3 regions of the Actinoplanes sp. NPDC048791 genome follow, and region 2 is predicted to be linked to each of the others. Evidence: riboswitches for the same ligand, from Rfam matches in the RefSeq annotation. Region 2 holds a riboswitch; each other region holds the start of a gene.
What was found. Region 2 has a riboswitch for cyclic di-AMP ahead of AB0C29_RS32740 (transglycosylase family protein). Riboswitches for the same ligand answer to the same signal wherever they lie in the genome.
Positions count from the first base shown of each region.

Region 1: it holds a riboswitch for cyclic di-AMP, as region 2 does, so the genes downstream of both, AB0C29_RS29955 (NlpC/P60 family protein) here and AB0C29_RS32740 (transglycosylase family protein) in region 2, are expected to answer to the same signal.
Region 3: it holds a riboswitch for cyclic di-AMP, as region 2 does, so the genes downstream of both, AB0C29_RS31020 (hypothetical protein) here and AB0C29_RS32740 (transglycosylase family protein) in region 2, are expected to answer to the same signal.

Region 1 is NZ_JBEZGQ010000525.1:650-5,634, reverse strand. It holds gene AB0C29_RS29985 (hypothetical protein) at 40-237, shown strand; gene AB0C29_RS29980 (hypothetical protein) at 284-466, shown strand; gene AB0C29_RS29975 (DUF1360 domain-containing protein) at 530-1,096, opposite strand; gene AB0C29_RS29970 (DUF6158 family protein) at 1,116-1,373, opposite strand; gene AB0C29_RS29965 (hypothetical protein) at 1,463-1,909, shown strand; gene AB0C29_RS29960 (DUF3817 domain-containing protein) at 1,944-2,270, shown strand; cyclic di-AMP (ydaO/yuaA leader) riboswitch at 2,480-2,614, shown strand; gene AB0C29_RS29955 (NlpC/P60 family protein) at 2,662-3,588, shown strand; gene AB0C29_RS29950 (RNA polymerase sigma factor RpoD/SigA) at 3,673-4,674, opposite strand.
Region 2 is NZ_JBEZGQ010000617.1:207-4,841, reverse strand. It holds partial or broken gene secF (protein translocase subunit SecF) at 1-1,481, shown strand, start outside; gene AB0C29_RS32745 (SAM-dependent methyltransferase) at 1,585-2,379, shown strand; gene AB0C29_RS32740 (transglycosylase family protein) at 2,434-3,060, opposite strand; cyclic di-AMP (ydaO/yuaA leader) riboswitch at 3,065-3,212, opposite strand; gene AB0C29_RS32735 (GNAT family N-acetyltransferase) at 3,384-4,241, opposite strand; partial or broken gene AB0C29_RS32730 (hypothetical protein) at 4,526-4,635, shown strand, end outside.
Region 3 is NZ_JBEZGQ010000560.1:321-5,305, reverse strand. It holds partial or broken gene AB0C29_RS31045 (hypothetical protein) at 1-91, shown strand, start outside; gene AB0C29_RS31040 (TetR/AcrR family transcriptional regulator) at 42-650, opposite strand; gene AB0C29_RS31035 (ABC transporter permease) at 820-1,716, shown strand; gene AB0C29_RS31030 (ABC transporter ATP-binding protein) at 1,721-2,497, shown strand; gene AB0C29_RS31025 (hypothetical protein) at 2,515-3,555, opposite strand; cyclic di-AMP (ydaO/yuaA leader) riboswitch at 3,595-3,744, opposite strand; cyclic di-AMP (ydaO/yuaA leader) riboswitch at 4,023-4,160, shown strand; gene AB0C29_RS31020 (hypothetical protein) at 4,164-4,985, shown strand, end outside.

The DNA.
Region 1 (4,985 bases), on a different contig from region 2:
CACCGTTTGACGACCTGCCCCCCGGGTAGACGAAGCAGCGTGAGTGACTTGAAGGTGCTGGACGACTACCTCGACGAGGCTTTCACCGGGCAGGAACGGCTCAGCAGCGCCGACCTGCAGCGCGGGGCCATCGCCGCCGACCTGCCCGCCACCGCCCTGACCCGCATCGACGCGCTGCCCGAGGGCGAGTACGCCCAGGACGAGGCGGCCGAGGCGCTGCGGGCGCTGGACACCTGATCCCCGTCGAAGCCCCGACGACCTCGATGCCCGACCAAGGAGCGAGATGACCCAGCAGAACGAACGCCTGCCGGCCTTCGGCGACGAGGAGGCCGTACCGGACGGCGACAGCGACTTCGCCGGCGAGCACTCCGACACCGCGGTGGACCGGGAGGTCATCGAGGGCGAGAAGGGCGAGGAAGAAAGCTCGCGCGGCTGGTCCGGCCTGGAGCGAGAGGGCCCGCCCTGACCGCGTCACCCAGCACAGCGGTAAGCCCCCGGTCGAGCGACCGGGGGCTTTCTCGTGCCGGGGTCAGGCCGCCTGGGCCAGCGCCGGCCGGTCGTCCTCGTCGCTCTGCCGGTCACCCTCCGCGGCCTCCTTGGCCAGGGAGTACGCCATCTGCAGGAAGTCGGAGGCGGCCGTGGCGGTGAAGACCGTGGCCGCCAGCCGGGTCAGCCGGGGCGCGAAGACCAGACCGCTGGTGAGCCCGGTGGCCACCCACACCGCCAGGCAGAACGGGCAGCTGACCAGCTCACCGACGGAGTGGCGCAGGGAGCTGCCCTGGTCGCGTACCTCTTCGTTGATCTCGCCGCTGCCGCCCGGCTCCGCATAGCGGGTGAACGGCGCGCGCAGCGGGCTGGTGATCGCGTCCTTGGCGATCAGCCGGCTCAGCTTGTGCGTCGCGATGGAGATCAACACGATGTCGGCGGTGGCCGGCCGGTCCGGTACGGGCTTCGCGGTCAGCTTGGCGGCGGCGGCCAGACTGCCGGCGAGCAATCCGAACGCCCCCATCGTGGCGACGTAGCCGTCCAGCGGCCGGTGCTCGTGGGGTGCGTAGTCCCGCCGCAGCCGGTTCAGCCGGCCGCGTACCGAGGAGATCATGAAGTCCGGGGTCCTCTCAGAAGTCCTGGGTGAGCCGGCCCGGATCGACCTCACGGCCCGGGTACCGGGACAGGTACGCGTTCTCCAGCTCCTCGGTCCGCCGCAGGTGGTTGGCCAGGGCGGCGTCGGGCCCGTGCCGCAACGTCTGCAGCCGGGTGCGGTGCAGGCTGGCCAGCTCACGGAACAGATCGTCGTCGGCCAGCCCCGCGGGGTCGATGCCGTTCTCGGAGACGACGGTCTCGTCGCCGGCGGAGTCGAGCCGGGCGTCGGTCATGACGGCGCTCCCTTCCTCGGTCGCTGAAGTACTTGCTGCAACGGTTGCCCGTGCGCCCTGCCGCCAAACCCGCCGGTACGCTGAGGGACATGAAAGGGCTGTGGACCCCCGCGTGGATCGCGCGCCACATCCTGGCGCTCGTGCTCGTGGCCGGCTTCCTGGCCCTGGGCTGGTGGCAGTTCAGCCGGGCCACCGGTGGCAACTCGCTCAGCTGGGGCTACACCTTCGAATGGCCGGTGTTCGCCCTCTTCGTGGTGTTCATCTGGTTCCGCGAGGTCCAGCAGGAGCGCCGCGCCGCCCGCGCCGCCGAGCAGGACGGGCCCGCGGAGGCTGAGCCACAACCGGAGCAGCCGCCCGTGCCGCGCCAGGATGCCCCGGTGACCGTGCGCCGCCCGGTCCGCGTGCCGGTGGCGCAGGTGGCGCCGGCCGACGACGATCCCGAGCTGGCCGCCTACAACGACTACCTCAGCTGGCTGGCCGCCCACCCCGGAGCCCGGCCGAGCGACTATCCCGGCCGCCGCGCCAGCGCCGGCTGAGTTCAGACCGTCGAGTTCAAGAAGGACGTGCACCGTGCAGGGAGCCCTCACCCGCTACCGGATCATCGCCTGGATCGTCGGCGTGGTCCTGATCGCGCTCGTGCTGGTCGGCATGCCGCTGAAGTACCTGGGTGACAACGACACCGTGGTGGCCGCGATCGGCCCGATCCACGGCTTCCTGTACATGGTCTACCTGGTCGCCGCCTTCGACCTGAGCCGCCGGGCGCACTGGCCGCTGGGCCGGATGCTGCTGGTGATGCTGGCCGGCACGATCCCGTTCTTCTCCTTCTGGGCCGAACGGGTCGTCTCCCACAAGTGGGTCCCGGCCGCACGCACTTCCCCGCCGGTCATGGCAGAGTAGAAAAAGTAACGCTGCGGAACGGATTTGTTGCCCGCCGTTATCGGGATCATTCTCTTATTTGTGATCATTGGCGCAAGTCACTCTACGGGCTCTTGTGTTAATGCCGCGCGCCGATAAGTTAATGCGGTTGGTCCGGTCCGCAGCCACACCCTCGGTGGCGCCGGCCAACGCCGCCGAATCCTCGCCGGCGGAAACGGCGACCAGATCCCCCACGGTCACCGCCTCCGCCACGACGAACCGGGGAACCAACCGAAGCAGCACCGGGGTGAATCCGCGCGAGCGGTAGGGGCCTTCTTCCCGCCCCGAACCCGTCAGCTAACCCGGTAGGCGGCCCGAGCGGAAGAAAGGCCACAAACCGTTGCCACACGCCCGCACGAGGCTCCGTGCGCTGGTGGTTGCCGCCCTGGCGATCGCGATCACCGGCACCACCGCGACCGCCGCACACGCGGAACCGTCGACGAGTGAGCTGACGAAGAAGATCGACAAGGCGTCCGATCAGCTCGAGGACGTCGTCGAGTCGTACAACAAGATGAACATCAGCCTCAAGCAGACCAAGGACCAGGAAAAGAAGCTGGCCGCGTCGCTGGGCCCGGCCAAGGCCGCCCTGGAGGCCGCCGGCTCGCAGATGGACGCGATCGCGGCGTCGGCGTACAAGACGGGCAACATCGGCACCATGAACGTCGTGCTCGAGGGCGCGGACAACCTCATGGACCGGATGAGCATCCTCGAGCAGATCTCCCGCAGCCGCGGCCGCGACATCGCGGAGTACCGCGCGACGACGGAGAACTTCGCCGAGCGCCAGGCCGCCCTCAAGGCGACCCAGAAGAAGCAGGAAGCCGAGGCCAAGGCCCTCAACGCGCGCAAGAAGAAGATCGAGGGCGACCTCAAGAAGCTGTACGCGATGCGCACCGCCGCCTACGGCTCGCCCACGGAGAAGTCCAGCAAGTACACCGGCAACATCCCGTCCATCGCGGGCTCCGCCGGTAAGGCTGTCACCTTCGCCTACAACGCCCTCGGCGTGATGTACGACTACGGCGCGGACGGACCGGACGGTTACGACTGCTCGGGCCTGACCTCCGCCGCGTGGCGGGCCGCCGGCAAGTCGCTGCCGCACAACGCCGCCGCTCAGTACAGCGCCACGACACGGATCTCACGGTCCGAGCTCAAGCCGGGCGACCTGGTCTTCTACCGCAGCAACGGACACGTCGGCATCTATGTCGGCGGTGGCCAGATCATCGACGCCTCCCGCGCGGGCCAGCCCGTCAAGAAGCGCACGATCGACATCATGACCCCGAACGGCTACGGCCGGGTCACCTGAGCCGGGTCACCCGAGTAGCAGGCACGAGAAAAGGCCGGTGTCCCCGCGGGGGTCACCGGCCTTTCGCCGTACTGGCGGTCTGCCTTACGCGGCCTGCAGGCCCTCGGCCCGGGCCAGCTCACGCAGCCGGCCGAGCGCCTGGATCTCCAGCTGGCGGATGCGCTCCCGGGAGAGCGAAAACCGCGACGCCACCTCGGTCAGCGAGTGCTCGCGACCGTCCTCGAGGCCGTACCGGGCGCGCATGATGCCCGCCGACCGGTCGTCGAGGTGGTTCAGCAGTCCCTCGATGCGCTGACGCTCCAGCGCGGTCAGGACGATCTCCTCGGGCGACGGCGCGTCGCTGTCGGCGACCAGGTCGCCGAGGTTGGTGTCGCCGTCGTCGCCCACCGGGGTGTCCAGGGACACGGTGTCCTGGGCCCAGCGGGTCAGCTCGGTGACGCGCTCCACCGTCACGCCCAGCGCCGCGGCGACCTGCGCGGGCTCCGGGTCGGCGCCGAGCTCGCGGACGAGCTGACGGGTGACGTTGCGCATCCGGTTGACGTCCTCGACCAGGTGCACGGGCAGGCGCACGGTGCGCTCCTGCTGGGCGATGGCCCGGCTGATGGCCTGGCGGACCCACCACGTCGCGTAGGTCGAGAACTTGTAGCCACGCTCGTAGTCGAACTTCTCGACGGCGCGCACGAGGCCGGTGTTGCCCTCCTGGATGAGGTCGAGCATCGGCATGCCCGAGCGCACGTAACGGCGGGCGATCGACACGACCAGTCGCAGGTTGGCGCGAATGAAGAGATCCTTCGCCCGCTTGCCCTCGGTGACCAGCCGCTCCAGCTCTTCCCGGCTCACGCCGCGACGGACCTCGCCGGTGTCGAGCAGGTGCTCGGCGTAGAGGCCGGCCTCGATTGCCTTGGAGAGGTCGACCTCCCTGGCAGCATCCAGCAGCGGCGTCCGGGAGATTTCGTGCAGGTAGACTCCGACGAGGTCGCGCTCCTCGGCGACCTGGTCGGTCCTCATCACGGTGTTCTTCTCCACGTTGCCCACGGTCCCCTCATTGCCTTCACTAACCCTGTTACGGGCAATACCTGCGTCCATCAGCCCTCCCCGTAACGTCCGCAGTTCATGCATTGCGGTGCTGACACATACCTGAACAGTTGGCGCCCTGCGCTGATTCCGGCTGGTGAGTCGAAAGTGTCACGAGTGTCTGAGCATCAGCTGAGAGCCGCGTGCATACTTACTGAAGAGGGCTCCTGCAGAGGTATTCGGAGCAGCACCCGCCGGTGGATGCGTGATGAGACGCATACCCTGTGCCCGCTTCATGACACCATCGGCCCCTCTTCGTCACAGCGACGGGCATCACGGATTCCGCTGCGATGCTCATCACTACCCAGTACGGGCTGGTAGCC
Region 2 (4,635 bases):
CGGGGGCGCTGCCCGTACCCGTGGACATCATCCAGCAGCAGGTGGTCGGGCCCACGCTGGGCCGGCAGGCGATCGAGGCGTCGGCGCAGGCGGCGCTCATCGGGGCGCTGCTGACCATCGCGTTCATCGTGGCGGTGTACCGCGTGGTCGGTGCGCTGGCGGCGGTGGCGCTGGTGGCGTACGGGTTGATCTCCTACGCCGCGCTGCTGGCGGTCGGCGCCACCCTGACCCTGCCCGGCCTGGCCGGGTTCGTGCTCGCCATTGGGATGGCGGTCGACGCCAACGTGCTCGTTTTCGAACGGGCCCGGGAGGAGTACGCCGGCCGGCCCACCCTGCGCAGCGCGATCCGCGGCGGCTTCGCCCGGGCCTGGTCGGCGATCATCGACTCCAACGTGACCACCCTGGTGGCCGCCGCCCTGCTGTTCCTGCTCGCCTCCGGCCCGGTACGCGGCTTCGGCGTCACCCTGGGCATCGGGGTGCTGGCGTCCATGTTCACCGCGCTCGTGCTGACCCGGCTACCGGCCGAGGCCCTGTTGCGCCGGCGGTGGCTGGTCGTGCGCCCACGGTGGAGCGGCATCGCCCACGCCGGCCGGGTCCGCCAGGCGATCGAGTCCCGCGGCCCGGACCTGATGCGCCGCCGGCGACTGTGGCTGGCTGTCTCGGCGGCGGCGGTGCTGCTCTCCATCGGCGGCGTCGCCACCCGGGGGCTGAACCTCGGCGTCGAGTTCACCGGCGGCCGCATGGTCGAGTACGCCACCAGCCGGCCACTGTCGACCGACGCGGCCCGGGCAGCCGTGGAAGCCGCGGGCGTCGACCGGGCCGTGGTCACCCAGGTCGGCCAGGGCAACGTCTCGGTGCGGGCGGGCGCCTTCGACGACGCCACCGAGCAACGCGTACGCGACTCGCTCGGCACGGCCGGCGGCGGTGACGTCCAGCAGTTGCGGGACGACAAGGTCGGGCCCAGCCTCGGTGCCGAACTGCGGGACAAGGCGCTGCTCGCGGTGGCGATCGCTCTCGGCGCGCAGCTGGCGTACCTGTCGGTGCGGTTCCAATGGCGCTGGAGTGCGGCGGCGGTGCTGGCGATGCTCCACGACGTGGTCATCCTGATCGGGGTGTTCGCCTGGCTCGGCAAACCCGTCGACGGGGTGTTCCTGGCCGCGGTGCTGACCGTGGTCGGCTACTCGGTCAACGACTCGGTGGTGGTCTTCGACCGGATCCGGGAGCTGGTCCACGGTCAGCGCAAGATCAGCCCGAAGCTGCGGGTGCCGTTCGCGCGGCTGGCCAACACGGCGTGCCTGCAGACGGTCCCGCGTACGGTCAACACCGGGCTGGGGGCGGTGTTCATCCTGGCCGCCCTGGCGACGCTGGGCGGGGCGTCGCTGGTCGACTTCGCCGTGGCGCTGCTGGTGGGGATCGTGGTGGGCACGTACTCGTCGGTGTTCCTGGCCACGCCGCTGGCGATCACCTTCCGGTCCCGCTGACCCCGGGCAGCGGGGTGTGCGCCGCCGTGCGCCCACCCCGCTGCTTGGCGCGGTAGGGTTCCCGCCACCGATCGATGCCGCCGGTAGCGGAAGGACGAGCCCGATGACGGATCCCGCGCAGCTCAATACGGACGTGCCGCACTCGGCGCGGGTCTGGAACTACCTGCTCGGCGGCAAGGACAACTTCGCGGCGGACCGGGAGGCGGCCGACTACGCCGTCCGGCTGATGCCCGAGCTCGTGCTGTCGGCCCGGGCCAACCGGCAGTTCCTCGGCCGGGCCGTGCGGTTCCTGGCCGGCGAGGGCCGGATCCGCCAGTTCCTGGACGTCGGCACCGGGCTGCCCACCGCCGACAACACCCACGAGGTGGCCCAGGCCGTCGCCCCGGACGCCCGCGTCGTCTACGTCGACAACGACCCGCTGGTCCTCACGCACGCCCGCGCGCTGCTGACCAGCAGCCCCGAGGGGGCCACCGACTACCTCGCGGCCGACGTCCGCGATCCGCAGGCCATCCTCCGGGCCGCCGCCACCACACTGGACTTCGGCCGGCCCACCGCGGTGGTGCTGTCCGGCATCCTCAACTTCGTCATGGACGACGCCGAGGCCCGGTCGGTGGTCGAGCAGTTCCTGGCCGCGGTGCCCGCCGGCAGCTTCCTGCTGATCTCGCATCCGACCACGGAGGTCAACGGCGAGGCCGTCAAGGAGTCGATGCGGCAGTGGAACGAGAGCGGCGCGGCGCCGATCAGGACCCGCACCCTCGAGGAGATCCGCGGCTTCTTCGCCGGGCTGGAGCTGCTCGAACCCGGCGTCGTGACCTGCACGGCCTGGCGGCCGGACCCGCGGCACCCCGGCATCACCGAGGTCGTGTCGGAGTTCGTCGCGGTGGGCCGCAAGCCCTGAGCGCCGGTGGGGGGCCCGGCTGCCCCACGGGGGTAAGGCAGCCGGGCCGGCTCATCACAGCGACAGGCGCTGACCGGGGAAGATCAGGTTGGGGTTGCCGCCGAGCTGCGCCCGGTTGAGCTGGTACAGCGCGCGCCAGCCGCCCTTGACGTGCTGGGCCGCCGCGATCTTGGCCAGCGTGTCACCGGACTTCACCGTGTAGTGCCTGCCGGTGGCCTTGACCGAGGTGCGCTTGGTCGCCGCCGACTTCTTGTGCGTGGTGGTACGCGACGCCGTGGCCTTCTTGCCGCTCGACGAGGAACCGCCGGTGTTCTTCGCCTGGTAGGACTTCGACGAGCCGGCCTTCTTGCCGCACACCGGCCACGCGCCGATGCCCTGGCCGTCGAGCACCTTCTCGGCGATGCGGATCTGCTCCGAGCGGCTCGCCTTGTTGGCGGTGCTCGCGTACTTGCCGCCGCCGTACGCCTTCCACGTGCTGCGGCTGAACTGCAGGCCACCGTAGTAGCCGTTGCCGGTGTTGATGCTCCAGTTGCCACCGGACTCGCACTGCGCGATCGCGTCCCAGTTGACACCGGACTGCGCCGCGGCCGGAGAGGCCGGGCCCAGCAGGGCGACGGTGCCCGCGGCACCGGCCACGACCAGGCCGAGGGCGCGCAGGGACTGCTTGTGGATCTGTGCCATCGAGTGAACCTCCACGCCTGCGAGGTCAGCTGTCGGGTTCGGGCTGAGGTTGCCCGGCCGCTGTGGTGCCGCGGCTTCACCCCGGAGGCGCGCGGTGAGCGCGCCGGAGAACCTGTGGGTCCCCCGCTCCATGCCTGAGTTGAGTTCCCAGCCCGGTCGGCGGCAGGACTCGGCGTTACCGACCGCGGGGCCCGCGTCAGCGGACCGGCCGACGGTAACCACGTTGCCCGCCACGGGGCCAACCTCCGGGGGCCTAACGTGACGTTGTTCTCAGCTTTTGCCCACTTTTGATCTTGGTCAGAATCGGGGCAAGGCTGTCGATATCACCGGCCGTACTCCTCGGAGCCGCGGGTGAGGACGTACCAGCCGTCGCGGTCGAAGCCGGCGAAGCGCAACCGGTCGGCGAGCAGGGTGCTCAGCGTCTCCCGTACGGCGACCCGCCAGTCCTTGGCCGCCCCCGGGGTCCGGCGGCGCAAGCTCTCGATGTCCTCCGGGACGGCCACCACCACGGTCTGCCCCCGGAACGAGCCCGGCACCGGCCCACCGTTGCCCGCACGGCGCAGCGCCACGGTGGCGGTCGGCGGCCGCACGGACCGCACCGGCTTGCCGGCACTGGCGGAGACGACCGCCGGGGCGGCGAGATCCCAGCGCACCATCAGCCGGTCGCTCTCGTCGTCGCCGTTGATCCGGTCGTGCATCGGGCCGTAGAAGTTCGCCAGGTACTCCGTCGGCACCGCGCCCAGCTTGGCCAGGTTGAAGTAGGCGTTGCGGGCCACCAGCGGGTCGAACGTCCAGCTGATCGTGCTGATGCCGCGCTGCAGCGCCCAGACCCGCTGGTGCTGCTTGAGCGCGAAGCCGACGCTGCGCCCGGCCGCGGCGGCGGACACCCCGGCGATGTGGCTGTGCAGCTCGCGCTCACCCGGCGCGGCGAAGAACGCCACCGCGGCCCCGACCAGGGTGCCGCCGTCGAAGGCACCGGCCACGTAGTTGCCCGACTTCGCCAGCGCGCGCAGCAGCTCGGTGCTCAGCAGCGGGCCGCTCGCGTCGTCCTGCCAGATGCCGGCCAGCATCCGGTCCAGCGTGGTCAGCTCGGCCAGGCTGTGCACCGGGCGGACCAGCACCCGCGCCGCCCGCGCGGCCACCGTGGCCGCCTCCATCGCCGCCACGATCACCCTGCTCACGACGGCGGCTCCGGAGCGGACACGTCGGCGACCGGGCCGGCGACGAGGGTCGCGAGATCCATGTGTGCTCACCTTCGGCGGTGACGGGTGTGCTCAGCGTAGGCCCCGGCCGGGCCGTCCGGGGGGCGTCCGAACCCTGAGGTCTACCCGTCTTGACCAGCCTTTCCCCCCGAAGGTCCAGAAAGGGTGGACATCAAGTGATCTCTTGCCGGCGGCCTCGCGTATCTTGACGTACCGGTCGGCACCCCCGTGGCCACCGGTCTTTCCCACGGCAGGACGACGAGATGGCTGACGATTCCGAGCGCGACGATCCGGTGCTGGTCCGCCCGTACATCACCACCCAACCGGCTGAGCCCGGTGACCGGCAGGCGCCCACCTGGCCCGCGACCGCGGA
Region 3 (4,985 bases), on a different contig from region 2:
ACGCGCCCCGGCCGGCTGGCAGATCGAGGCGTCGTTCCCCGTCAGTGCGCGGGGCGGGTCTCCTGCAGCGCACGCAGGACGGCGTTGCTGAGGTTCTCGAGGTAGTCGTCGTCGATCGGGGTCCGCGAGACCGCCAGCCGCCAGTACAGCGGGCCCAGCATCATGTCGACGGCCAGGTCGGCGTTCGTGCCCGGGGGCAGCTCGCCGCGCTCGACGGCCTGTCCCACGATCTTCTCGCCGACGGCCTGCTGGTGGGTGCGCAGCGCCCGTTGCAGCGTCTCGGCGATCTTGGGGTTGCGGGCCGCCTCGGCCATCAGGTCGGGGATGATCTGGGACGCGATCCGGTGCTGCAGGGCCCGGCTCACGATGAACAGGAGCAGTTGCAGATCGCCGGCGAAGCTTCCGGTGTCGGGCATCGGCACGCTACGCTCCGCCACGGCGGAGACGATCTCGAGGACCATCTCCAGCTTGTTGCTCCACCGGCGGTAGATCGCGGTCTTACCGACGCCGGCCCGGCGCGCCACCGCCTCGATGGACAGGCGCCCGTAGCCGACCTCGGCCAGCTCGTTCATGACCGCGTTGCGGATGGCCGCGGTGATGTCCCCGCGGAGCACCGCCGCTCCGGCGGGTGCACGTTTCGCTGTAACCACGAGTGCACTATACGCCAGGACGCAACGGTTGCGTTCCGGCGCTCGTTCGGCTACTTTCGGGGCTGACGTCGATACGACGCCGTTCCATCGCGGCACACTGTTTAGTGTGTTCCCGCGCAAGTCATCCAGGTCCCCCATCCCCAGCGGACCGACCAGATCGGAGCGCCCCATGCCTCAGACGGCGGTCGCCGATTCCGAGACCGGCCTGACGCTCAAGGAGCTGGCCCGTAGACACGGGCTCAGCGCTGCCGGGAAGCTGCCTTCCCTGCCTGAGTACACACGTCAGCTCTGGGCGTACCGGCACTTCATCGCGTCGTACGCCAACGCCAAGGTCGCCTCGTCGCTCGGCAAGACCCGGCTCGGTGTGTTCTGGCAGGTGCTGACGCCGCTGATCAACGCGGCTGTCTACTACTTGATCTTCGGCGTGATCCTGAACACGAAGAGCGGGGTCGACAACTTCGTCGCGTACCTGTGCACCGGCGTGTTCATCTTCGGCTTCACCCAGTCCACGGTGTCGGCCGGCATCCAGGCGATCACCGGCAACCTCGGGCTGATCCGGGCCCTGCACTTCCCGAGAGGCAGCCTGCCCCTGGCCATCACCATGGTCGAGGTCCGCAACACGCTCGCCTCGCTGGCCGTGCTGATGGTCATCGTGGTCGGCTTCGGCGAGCCGATCACCCTGGAATGGCTGCTCATCGCGCCGATCTTCCTGCTCCAGGCCGTGTTCAACGCCGGCCTGGCCCTGGCCGGGGCCCGGCTGGGCAGCAAGATCCCGGACGTCCGGAACCTCATCCCGTTCGTCATGCGGATGTGGCTCTACCTGTCGGCCGTGCTCTACCCGGTCACCCGCTTCACCGACCACCTCAGCGGCTGGAAGCTGACCCTGGTGGAGGCGAACCCGATGCTGGTGTTCATCGACCTCATGCGGCACGCGCTGATGGAGGACGTGCCGCTCGCGGCGAGTCCCACGGTGATGTGGCTGGAGGCGCTCGCCTGGACGTTCGTGGTGGGTCTCGGGGGTTACGTCTACTTCTGGCGCGGAGAGAAGGGCTACGGCCGTGGCTGACAACATGACCGGCAGCGACCGGCGCGATCCGACGGTCATCGTCGACGATGCCCACGTGGTCTATCGGATCCAGCAGTCGGCGACCCCGGGCACCGGCAGCCCGCTCGCCAGCTTCAAGCGGCTCGTCACCGGCACCAAGCCGGCGACCATGCGCGAGGTGCACGCCATCAAGGGGGTGAGCTTCGTCGCGTACAAGGGTGAGGCCGTCGGCCTGATCGGCACCAACGGCTCGGGCAAGTCCACGCTGCTGCGGGCGATCGCCGGGCTGCTGCCGGTCGAGCGCGGTGCGATCTACGCGGCCGGCCAGCCGTCCCTGCTCGGCGTCAGCGCCGCCCTGATGAACGACCTGCCGGGTGAGCGCAACGTGGTCCTGGGCTGCCTGGCCATGGGCATGTCGCCGGCCGAGGTCAAGAGCAAGACCAAGGACATCATCGACTTCTCCGGCATCAACGAGCGCGGTGACTTCAGCTCGCTGCCGATGCGGACGTACTCGTCCGGCATGGGCGCCCGGCTGCGGTTCGCCATCGCGGCCGCCAAGCAGCACGACGTGCTGCTCATCGACGAGGCGCTGGCCACCGGTGACGCGAAGTTCCGCCGGCGCAGTGAGCAGCGGGTCCGGGACCTGCGCGCGCAGGCCGGCACCGTCTTCCTGGTGAGCCACAGCGAGCAGTCGATCCGCGACACCTGCGAGCGGGCCATCTGGCTGGAGTCGGGCCTGATCCGCGCCGACGGCCCGACCGACGACGTGCTGAAGGAGTACGAGGCCTACGTCAAGCGGTAGGCCCCGCACCCCCGCGGTCAGCGCATCGACATGTGCACGTGGTTGGTGTGGTCGCTCGACGGGTCGCCGCCGGCACCGGAGTACGACTTCCAGCCGCTGCTGGGCAGCCAGATCCGCCGGTACCAGATGACGTAGAGGATCCCGAGCCGGCTTGCATTGTTGATGAAGTAGTTCGCCAGCCGGTTGCCGTAGTCCTTGCTGGCCCCGGTCGCGTCGCCGCCGAAGCCGCCCTTGTCGGCGGCCCAGTCGCAGGCCCGGCCCTTCGGGTGCTCACCGCTGTTCTGGTGGCGGAAGCAGGCGATGAAGTGGTTGAAACCGTCCTTCTTCGCCTCCTGCATCGCGTGCAGGGTGCGCGGCGTGATGCAGCCCGAGGTGGTCGGGTCGTTGACGCTGCACGACTCGCTCGGCAGGGAGCCGTCCGAGTTGCGCGGCGCGGGCGCGGCCAGGGCGCTGCTGCCGCCGTCGCTGGAGGAACCGCCGCCGGACGACGAACTCGAGGATCCGCCGCTGGCGGCGTTGGCGACCTTCAACGCGTCCTCGGCCTGGTTCTTGCGCTTGGCCATGACGGTGAGCTGGCGCTGCTGTTCGCGGACAGCGGTGTCGATCGCCGTCTTGGCCTGCGCCTGCTGGTCCCGGCTGTCCCTCAGGTCGCGCACCGCGCGGTCCTGCTTGACGGCGATGGTCTCCAGGGTCTGCGCCCGGTCCAGCATGCTGCCGGTGGAGTCGGCGGTGATCATCGCCGTCATCGGCCCGAGCCGCCCGGTGCGGTACGCCCGCTGGACGATCTCGTCCAGCGCCGCCTGCCTGGGGCCGAGCTGGGTGTCGAGCTCCTTGAGCTTGGCGGTCAGCTCCCGCTGGCGCTTCTTGGAGCGGTCCAGCGCCTCCTGGGCCTCGACGAAGCCCTTGGACGCCGCCTCGAGCTGCTTGATGAGGGACTTCGAACCGCCCTCGCCGTCGTCGCCCGAGTCGCCCGGCGCGGCGAAGGGGCGGGGTGCGGCGGAAGCGGAGGTCGGGGCGGCGAGCGCCAGCCCCGAGGTGGCGACGAGGACCGCGAGCACGGTCGCTAATCGCCGGCGGACAGGGTTGAGCCTCACGAACATTCCTTCCGTCGGCCGCCGACCGAGTTAGCTGACGGGTTCGGGACGGAAGCGATCCCTACCGATCGCGCGGGGGTGCGCGGATCGGATTCACCCCATTACTCAAGTGGTTCCCCGGCTCGCCGTGCGGCGATTAGGCGGCGGTCTGCGCTGAGACCGTGACGAACACTACCCATCAATGCTAAGAATCGACAGTCGTCACACCCTACGCAATCGATCGTGCACTGATGGTGAGCAATCGGCGGAAAGAATGCAACGACTCACATTAATGCGTCGTTACGGGCTATGACCTGCGTCATTCCATCGAGCGGTGACGGAAAGTCGTTGCCCGGTAACCGTTTTACCGTTCGCGGCAGCACTGCCACTTCGGCCGTTGTCAGGTAAGCTGGCCGCCGGTCACTGCCAGGAGGCGCTGCCCCCAAGGCGCCGGCAGTCCACCATCTAATCGTCGCAAGATGAGCCGGGGAACCACAGAACTACCGGGGTGAATCCACGAGTCAGTGGTAGGGATCGCTTCCGTCCCGAACCCGTCAGCTAACCCGGCCGGTGGTCACGCGGAAGGATTCTGAATGACGGCAAGACCCCGCCGGTGGCTGATCCTCGCCCTGGCACCGCTCGCCGCGGTCACGATGATGCTCGCGCCCGCATCCCCGGCGAACGCCGATCCGGACGACACCAAGTCGGCCACCGCCGACGACGGCGATGACAACCCGCTGCTGAACGACGTGCTGGACTCCACGGGCCGGCGCTATCTGACGGCGAGGGCGGCGGTCGCCAAGTCGACCAAGACCCAGCTCGGTCTCGCCCTCAAGGTCAAGAACGCCGAGGCGAAGCGCGACCTGCTGCTGCCCGAGGTGGGCGCGGTCGCCGCTCAGCAGTACCGCACCGGCGGCATCTCGACCATGGGCTTCCTGCTCAACACCACCAGCCCGGACGGCTTCCTCAAGAAGGCGGTCTCCCTGGAGGAGATCAACGCCCTCAACGACGGCAAGCTGCGCGAGCTGGATCAGGCCATCGACGAGGTGACCGCCAACAAGACGCGCCTGGACCAGGAGGTCAAGGCGCAGAAGCAGAACCTCGCGCTGATGGAGAAGCAGAAGGAGTCGGCCGAGAAGGCGCTGGCCCAGGTCGGCGGCAAGTCGGTGACGGGCGGCTTCGTGGTCGCCAAGTCCCGGACCGCCGCGCCCGCCCCCCGCAACTCCGACGGCGAGTTCGGCCCGGAGTCCTGCAACGTCGACGACCCGACCACGGGCGGTTGCATCACGGCGCGGACCTTCCACATGTACAAGGAAGTGAAGAAGGCCAAGTTCAACCGGTTCGTCGGTTGTCACCGCAACGGCGGCCCGTTCGAGCATCCCAAGGGCCGTGCCTGCGACTGGTCCCTGCAGAAG